DNA from 2 places in the Hydrogenophaga sedimenti genome. Region 1 is predicted to be linked to the other one. Evidence: predicted binding sites of a transcription regulator. Region 1 holds the regulator's gene; the other holds the start of a gene.
What was found. Region 1 encodes sigma-54, which starts transcription at its own class of promoters, with help from an activator protein. Its sites were predicted from a motif close to TGGCANGNAANCTGCTTT; they were not measured.
Positions count from the first base shown of each region.

Region 2: a site for sigma-54 is predicted at 2,316-2,333, ahead of glnA (type I glutamate--ammonia ligase). Genes of this name have one in related genera too.

Region 1 covers NZ_JBPZHA010000001.1:537,664-542,087, reverse strand. Annotated here, with positions in the region: gene ACS5NL_RS02520 (THUMP domain-containing class I SAM-dependent RNA methyltransferase) at 1-1,173, opposite strand, end outside; gene ACS5NL_RS02515 (RNA polymerase factor sigma-54) at 1,300-2,925, opposite strand; gene lptB (LPS export ABC transporter ATP-binding protein) at 2,938-3,720, opposite strand; gene lptA (lipopolysaccharide transport periplasmic protein LptA) at 3,717-4,367, opposite strand.
Region 2 covers NZ_JBPZHA010000009.1:151,822-156,245, reverse strand. Annotated here, with positions in the region: gene ACS5NL_RS15800 (alpha/beta fold hydrolase) at 1-284, opposite strand, end outside; gene ACS5NL_RS15795 (EI24 domain-containing protein) at 379-1,278, shown strand; gene ACS5NL_RS15790 (competence/damage-inducible protein A) at 1,287-2,120, shown strand; gene glnA (type I glutamate--ammonia ligase) at 2,376-3,791, shown strand; gene ACS5NL_RS15780 (hypothetical protein) at 4,046-4,424, shown strand, end outside.

The sequences.
Region 1 (4,424 bases):
GCCGGCGTAGTGGCTCTTCCAGTGCGTCGCCAGCTGCTGGAAGAAATCGCTGCCGTCGCTGCCATCGGCCATCTGCGCGCTCTCGCGGCCCAGGCCCGCCTCGGGCGCAGGTTTGGCGCCCACGGTGAAGGTGCGTGGCGCGCGGCCACCGCGCTCGACGGCGCGCTCCTGCGCATTCTGTCCGGCCACACCGGCGGCCGCGATGCGCTCGCCATAGGGCGGGTTCAGCAGCATCACGCCGGGTCGATCCGTCGGCGGCATGCGCTGCAGCGCGTCGCCGCCACGCAATTCCATCGCGAACGCCACGCCCGCGCGTTCGGCGTTGCGCTGCGCGAAGTCGACCATGCGGAACGCGACGTCGCTGCCGAACACGATGGGCTTGCGCCCGGCCGGCCAGTCGCGGCGCTGTTTCGCGGCCTCGTCCTTGAGCGCGTGCCAGACGTGCGGCTGGAACGGCAGCAGCTTCTCGAACGCAAAACGGCGCTGCAGGCCCGGCGCCACGTGCAGCGCGATCTGCGCCGCCTCGATCGCCACCGTGCCGCTGCCGCAGCAGGGGTCGTACAGCGGCACGATGTCGTCCAGCGTGGCCGCCTCGGCGCCGTTCCAGCCGGTCGCCGCGATCATGGCCGCCGCCAGGGTTTCCTTCAGCGGCGCATCGCCCTTGTCCTCGCGCCAGCCGCGCTTGAACAGCGGCTCGCCCGAGGTGTCGATGTAGAGGCTGACGGTGTCGGTGGTCAGGTGGGCGTAGAGCCGCACGTCGGGCCAGGTGGTGTCGACGCTGGGCCGCTCGCCGCGCCTGTCGCGAAAGCGGTCACAGACCGCGTCCTTGATCTTGAGCGCCGCGAAGTTCAGGCTCTTGAGCGGGCTGTGCTGCGCCGTGATCTCGACCTTGATGGTCTGCTGCGGCGTGAACCAGATTTCCCAGGCGATCTCGCCGGCGGCCTGGTACAGGTCGTTCTCGCTGCGGTAGCCGCCGTGCCAGAGCTGCACCAGCACGCGCTGCGCCAGCCGGCAATGCAGGTTGAGCTTGAGCGCGTCGCGCCACGAAGCCTGCAGCGCCACCCCGGCGCGCCACTTCTGCACCTCGGTCTCGCCGGTGATGCGCGTGACCTCGGCGGCCAGGTAGTCCTCCACGCCCGCGGCGCAGGGGAGGAAGAGTTGAAGCTGGTTCATGAATGGAAACCTAATGGACAAACACAGCACGTTCGGCACAGACCCCTTCCAGCGTGCACCACGGAACCGGCTTTGCCGGGCCGTTGGTGCAGCCCCCTGGGGGGTGACGCGAAGCGGCGCAGGGGGTTACAAAGCTTTGCGCAGGTTCGCGGGCGCGATGCGCAGCGCCTCGCGGTATTTCGCGACCGTGCGGCGCGCGCACTCGATGCCCTGCTCCTTGAGCAGGTCCGAGAGCTGGTTGTCCGACAGCGGCTTGGACGGTTCTTCGGACGCGATGAACTGCTTGAGCAGGGCGCGCACCGCCGTGCTCGACGCGTTGCCACCGGTCTCGGTGCCCAGGCTGGAGCCGAAGAAATACTTCAGCTCGTAGGTGCCGAACGGCGTGGCCATGTACTTGGCGGTGGTGACGCGGCTGATGGTCGATTCGTGCAGGCCCAGCTCGTCGGCGATCTCGCGCAGCACCAGCGGGCGCATCGCCAGTTCGCCGTGCATGAAGAAGTTGCGCTGGCGCTCGACGATGGCCGAGGACACGCGCAGGATGGTGTCGAAGCGCTGCTGGATGTTCTTGATGAACCAGCGTGCTTCCTGCAGGCGCTGCTGCATCGCGGCGTGACCGGCTTCGCCGCCACCGTCGCGGCCGCGCCCGCGCATGGCGTTCGCGTAGACGTCGTGCACCCGCAGGCGCGGCATGACCTCGGCGTTGAGCGTGACCTTGAAGCCGCGGCCGGCGCGCGTGACGATCACGTCGGGCACCACCACGTTGCGTTCGACATCGACAAAACGCCGGCCAGGCTTGGGCTCCAGCCGCGCGATCAGCGCCAGGCCGGAGCGCACGGCCTCGTCGTCCTGTCCGGTGCTCGCGCACAGGCGCTTGACATCGCGCTTGGCGATCAGCTCCAGCGGCTGCTCGCAGATCGCCAGCGCGGCCCGCGCCGCGGGCGTGTTGCGCAGTTCCAGGATCTGCAGCCGCAGGCATTCGCCCAGATCGCGGGCGCCGACGCCGGAGGGCTCCATCTGCTGCAGCCATTGCAGCGCCGTGCCCAGCCGCTGCTCGATCGCCTCGACTTCTTCGAACGGCGGTTCGGCTTCGGCCGGCGCCGAGGCGGTCAGGTGCCAGCAGGCCCGCGCCAGATCGTGCAGGCTCTCGTCGAGGTAACCGTCGTCGTTGAGCGACTCGATCAGGAAATACAGGGCCGCAGCATCTTCGTCCGACAGACGCAGGCAGCGCGCCTGCTCGTGCAGGTGGTCCTGCAGGCTGACCGGCTCGCGGGCCAGTTCGGCCGCGGTCGCGGTTTCGTCGTCGCCGCCGGACGCGTTGTTGTTGCGCGCCGGCGCGTCGCCGCCCCACTCGCTGTCGTCGGGCGCCATCTCGACCGTGCCGTCGCCTTCCCAGCTCTCTTCCACCGGGGACGCGCCGTCGAGCCGGCTCTCGACCTCGTCGGCGCCCCCGCTCTCGGACGACTCCGTGGACGAGCTGCGTGTGTCGGCGTCGGGCAGGCGCGGCTCCGGCGCGGTTTGTGCCGCCTCCGCCAGTTGGTCGGCGGCCACGACCGGCGCATCGGCAGCCTCGACGCCGAACTCTTCGCGTTCGGCCGTTTCTTCCCCGCGGTCGAGGAAAGGGTTCTCGTCGAGCATCTGCTCGACTTCCTGGGCCATTTCGAGCGTCGACAGCTGCAACAGCCGGATCGATTGCTGCAGCTGGGGGGTGAGGGCGAGATGCTGCGAGACCCGCAGCGAGAGACCTTGCTTCATCCGCTCAGGGCATCACATGCGGAAGTTTTCGCCGAGATAGACGCGGCGCACCTCGGCGTTCTCCACGATCTCGGCGGTGGTACCGCTGGCCAGCACCTGACCATCGCTGATGATGTAGGCGTGGTCGCAGATGCCCAGTGTCTCGCGCACGTTGTGGTCGGTGATCAGCACACCGATGCCACGCGACTTGAGAAAGCTGATGATGTGCTGGATTTCCAGCACCGCGATCGGGTCGATGCCGGCAAAGGGTTCGTCCAGCAGGATGAACCGCGGACGGGTCGCCAGCGCACGGGCGATCTCGACCCGGCGGCGCTCGCCGCCCGACAGCGCGGGCGCCGGCGAGAGACGCAGATGGTCCACCCGCAAGTCCTTGAGCAGCTCGTCGAGGCGGCCACGGATCTCGTCTTCCGACAGCCGCTCACCCTGCTCGTTGTGCTGCAACTCCAGCACGGCGCGCACGTTCTGCTCGACCGTGAGCTTGCGGAAGATCGACGCTTCCTGCGGCAGATAGCCCAGACCCAGTCGGGCGCGCCGGTGGATCGGCAGGGATTCGATGCGGGCGCCGTCGAGCAGGATCTCGCCGCCGTCGGCCCGCAGCAAGCCCACGATCATGTAGAACGACGTCGTCTTGCCGGCACCGTTGGGTCCGAGCAGCCCGACCACCTCGCCCTTGTCGACCGACAGCGAGACGTTCTTGACCACCTTGCGGCTGCCGTAGGCCTTCTTCAGACCATGGACCTCCAGGCGGCTCTGGCTCGCCACGGCGCCCGGTGGGCTGGCGGAGGTTCCGCTCACTTCTTGGGCTCGGTGATCTTGACGCTGGGGCGCAGCGTGGCCGGCTCGGCCGACGGCTGGGGAGGCGGCGTCTTGCCCGCTTTTTCCTCTTCGGGAATCGGCGTCAGCATGGCGCGCACACGGCCGGACGGGTTGGCCGCCGTCTTGCTCTCGGCGCCGCCCTTGACGGTGAAGACCTCGGTCTGGCTGTTGTAGAGGATCTCGCTGCCCACGCTCTGGTCATTGAGCTGCGTGCCACGGTAGCGGCGCAGCACGGCGCGGCCGGTGAACAGCACGGTCTGGGCCTTGCTGTCGTATTCGATGCGGTCGCCTTCGCCTTCGATCCACTCGTCCAGGGCTTCGCGCTTCTGGCGGAAGAATCCGGGGGTGGCGGGCGTGCCCACCAGCAGGCCGAGCTGGTTGCCCTGGGTATCCTGGCGCACGTCCAGCTTGGAGCCGCGCATCACGATCGTGCCCTTGGTCAGCACCACGTTGCCATTGAACACGCTGGTCTGGCGGTTCTCTTCGTAACGCAGGGCATCGGCCTCCACGTTCATGGGCTTGTCCTTGTCGGCTTTTTCCGCCTGCGCCGCCCAGGGGGACAGCAGGCCGGCGGCCGCAACAAACAACCAGGCGATCGGACGGGAGGGTTTGACGTGTTGGTGCATGGCTTTTGGGGGCACAGATCTTGCATTCATTGTAGCGGTGCCAAGCGCAATTCGTGC
Region 2 (4,424 bases), on a different contig from region 1:
CACAGCAGTTCCGGCAGCACTTCCAGAGCCTCCCGGTGCATGTAGTCGGGTTCGTGGCGGCCGATGTGCCAGAAGCCGTCCATCCGGGATTCGCCCCGGACATCCCGGACCGGGTCGGATTGCCCATAGCCGCGGCGGGAGAACAGCCAGCCGGCCCGGCCCGTGGCCGCACACACTTCGCGCGGCCAGTCCCGGCCCCGTTGCGCCCACAGGGACACGCTGCCCAGACCTTCGTGCAGGAACAGCAGCGGGGCCACTTCGGGTGAGCCGGGGATGTGTGCCATTTCCAGTCGCACACCGTGAATGTCGACACTGTCCAATCGGTTCTCCTCGGGCGGGGCAGCGCCGGACCACAGCGAAAACCTGTATTCTGACCGGATGACTCAGCTCTTCGATTCGTTCTGGCGCGCGGTGGCCTATTGCATGCATCCGCGGGTCATCGGTCTTTCGTTCCTGCCGCTGGTGTTGATGGTGGCGCTGTCGTTTGGCCTGGGCTATTTCGGCTGGGACTTTGCCGTCCAGGCGGTGTCCGACTGGCTCCAGGCCTGGTCGCTGGTGCAGAGTTTCCTGGGCTGGCTCGATGGTGTCGGCCTGGGGTACCTGCGCACGGTGTTTGCGCCGCTGGTGGTGCTGGTGCTGGCGACGCCGGTGATCGTGCTGCTGAGCCTGCTGCTGGTCGCGTTTTTCATGACGCCGGCGATGGTGGATCTGGTCGGGCAGCGCCGCTTTGCATCACTGGACAAGAAGCGCGGCGGGTCCCTGTGGGTCAGCCTGGCCTGGTCGCTGGGGTCCACCGTGGTGGCGGCGGTGGCGCTGGTGCTGTCGATGCCGTTCTGGCTGGTGCCGCCGCTGGTCCTCATCCTGCCGCCGCTGATCTGGGGCTGGCTGACCTACCGTGTATTCGCCTTCGACGCGCTTTCGTTGCATGCCAGCACCGCCGAGCGCAAGACCATCCTGCGCGAGCACCGTGGCAGCCTGCTGCTGATGGGCGTGATCAGTGGCTACCTGGGCGCGGCGCCCAGTCTGCTGTGGGCGTCGGGTGCGATGTTTGTCGCCCTGGCGCCGTTGCTGGTGCCGGTGGCGATCTGGATCTACACGCTGGTGTTCGCTTTCTCGTCGCTCTGGTTTGCCCACTTCTGCCTTGCGGCCCTGCAGAAGCTGCGGGCACAGACCGCGGTGGAGGTGGTGGACGCCGTTCCCGGTCAGGCCAGTGGTACCGCGGTCCCTTTGCCGCCGTCTCCGGCCGGTGGAGGCGAACTGCTTCCGCCCCAGTCCTGACGCACACCATGGAAAACACACCGGTCTCCACGCCTGTCTTCGGCCTCATCATCGTTGGCGACGAAATCCTGTCGGGCAAGCGCGCCGACAAACACCTGCCCAAGGTGATCGAACTGCTGTCGGCGCGTGGGCTGTCGCTGTCGTGGGCGCGCTGCATTGGCGATGACCGCCAACGCATCACCGGGGCGCTGCGCGACGCGTTCGCCAGCAGCGACATCGTGTTCAGTTGCGGCGGCATTGGGGCGACGCCCGATGACCACACCCGGCAGTGCGCGGCGGCGGCCCTGGGGCTGGAATTGGTGCTGCATCCGCAGGCGCGCGACCTGATCGAGCAGCGGATGAAGGACCTGGCCTCCGAGCGGGGCGAGACCTACGACCCGGACCGGCCCGACAACGTGCACCGTTTCAACATGGGCGTGTTTCCAGACGGCGCGCGGATCATTCCCAACCCCTACAACAAGATCCCGGGCTTCAGCTGCGACGGGTCCGGCGGCGGGACGGTGCATTTCGTGCCCGGGTTTCCGGTCATGGCCTGGCCAATGATCGAATCGCTGCTGGACAGTCAATATGGGCATCTGCACCGGCGCGGCGAGTGGCTGGAGCGTTCGGTTGTGGTCAAGGGGGCGATGGAGGCGACGCTGACACCTCTGATGGAGGCCATTGAACGTGGGCATCCCGTCAAGGTCTTCAGCCTGCCCAGCGTCGATCACCCGGAGCATGGGCGCCACATTGAACTGGGGGTCAAGGGCACGCCCGACGCGGTGGCCGCGGCCTTCCCGGATCTGCTGGCCGGGTTGCGGCAGCATGGTGCCGACCTAGGCCCTGAATTGGTGCGAAATTGATTGCACCAAAATAGATCATCAAAAGACACCAATTTGGTGCGTTTATGACGAGGGGATGCGATGACCCCTCTTCAGAATTCCGGTGAGCCGGTCGCGCTGGTGGGCGCTTTCCGGGCCGGGGTGGCCCACGGACTGCATGGATAATGCGCGTTGGGCAAGCCAGCCGCTGTCGGTCCGGTTCAGATCGGAATCTGGTGGCACAGAAACTGCTTTTTCCCTTCGCGATTCCACCCACACAGCAACAGGAGCTTTTTGATGGCCAAGACCGTCGCAGACGTGATGCAACTGGTGAAAGACAACGAAGTCAAATTCGTCGACTTCCGTTTCACCGACACCCGTGGCAAGCAGCACCACACCACGGTGCCCGTTTCCCACTTTGACGAAGACAAGTTCATTTCCGGCCACGCCTTTGACGGCTCCTCCATCGCTGGCTGGAAGGGCATCGAAGCATCGGACATGCAGCTGATCCCCGATCCGAACACCGCCAACATCGATCCCTTCTTCGAAGAGACCACGCTGATCCTGTCCTGCGACGTGATCGAGCCGGCCGACGGCAAGTCCTACGATCGCGACCCCCGCTCCATCGCCAAGCGCGCTGAAGCCTACCTGAAGGCATCTGGCCTGGGCGACACCGCCTACTTCGGTCCGGAACCCGAATTCTTCCTGTTCGATGGCGTGCGCTGGAGCACCGAGCCGGGCCGCAGCTTCTACGAAATCGAAGAGTACGAAGCTCCCTGGAACACCGGTGCCAAGCTCGAAGGCGGCAACCGTGGCCACCGTCCGTCCGTCAAGGGCGGTTACTTCCCCGTGCCCCCGGTCGACAGCACGCAAGACATGCGCGCCGAGATGGCCCTGATCCTGGAAAGCCTGGGCATTCCCGTCGAAGTGTTCCACCACGAAGTGGCCGGCGCTGGTCAGAACGAAATCGGTACCCGTTTCTCGACCTTGGTCGAGCGCGCCGACTGGACCGTGCTGCAGAAGTACGTGATCCAGAACGTGGCGAACGCCTACGGCAAGACCGCCACCTTCATGCCCAAGCCCTACCACGGTGACAACGGTTCCGGCATGCACGTGCACCAGTCCGTGTGGAAAGACGGCAAGAACCTGTTCGCCGGCGACGGTTACGCCGGCCTGTCCGAGTTCGCGCTGTACTACATCGGCGGCATCATCAAGCACGCCCGTGCCCTGAACGCCATCACCAACCCGGGCACGAACTCGTACAAGCGTCTGGTGCCCCACTTCGAAGCCCCGGTGAAGCTGGCCTACTCGGCCAAGAACCGCTCGGCCTCGATCCGCATCCCGTACGTGGCCAACCCCAAGGGTCGTCGTGTGGAAGCCCGCTTCCCCGATCCCCTGATGAACCCGTACCTGGGCTTCGCGGCCCTGCTGATGGCCGGTCTGGACGGCGTGGAAAACAAGATCCATCCGGGCGAAGCCGCCACCAAGGATCTGTACCACCTGCCGCCGGAAGAGGACAAGCTGGTGCCGACCGTCTGCCACAGCCTGGACCAGGCGCTGGAGTATCTGGACAAGGACCGCGCCTTCCTGACCAAGGGCGGCGTGTTCACCGACTCCATGCTGGACGCCTACATCGACCTGAAGATGACCGAAGTCAACCGCAGCCGCATCGAAGTGGCGCCGGTCGAATTCGACATGTACTTCAGCCTGTGATTGGCCACCCGGGTTTTCCGGGTGTTCCAGGCAAAGAGGACGGCTTCGGCCGTCCTTTTTTTTGTGCCGTCCGCGGGCAAACCAGGGATTCCGGGTCGGGCTCTGGCAATATCGCGCCAATTTTTCGGCCATACTGAAAGATGCCGATGTTTGCGCCCCTGGCGCCAGGAGTGTCCGTGTTGTCCCTATCCGTTGCCGTGGATCCGTTGAAGGTGGTTGCCCTGCTGGCCGTTGCTGCCTGCCTGAGTCCTGTCATGGCGCAGGAGCGCATCTACCGCTGCGGCAACGAGTACACCAACAACGCCACGGTGGCCAAGGCCAAGGGCTGCAAGCCCATGGAGGGCGGCAACATCACGATCATCCAGGGCACGGCGCCCCAGGCGGCACCACGCGCTGCGCAGTCGTCCTCGGCGCCGAAGGCGGCGCCGCGCAACGATTCGTCCGAGCAGCGCGCACGCGACAGCGACGCCCGCCAGATTCTTGAAGCCGAACTGCGCAAGGCCGAGGACCGCCTGGCCCAGGCGCAGAAAGCCTATGCCAACGGACAGCCCGAGAAGGAAGGCATCGAATCGCGCAACCACCAGCGGTACCTCGACCGCGTGGCCGAACTGAAGACGGCGGTGACCCGGGCCG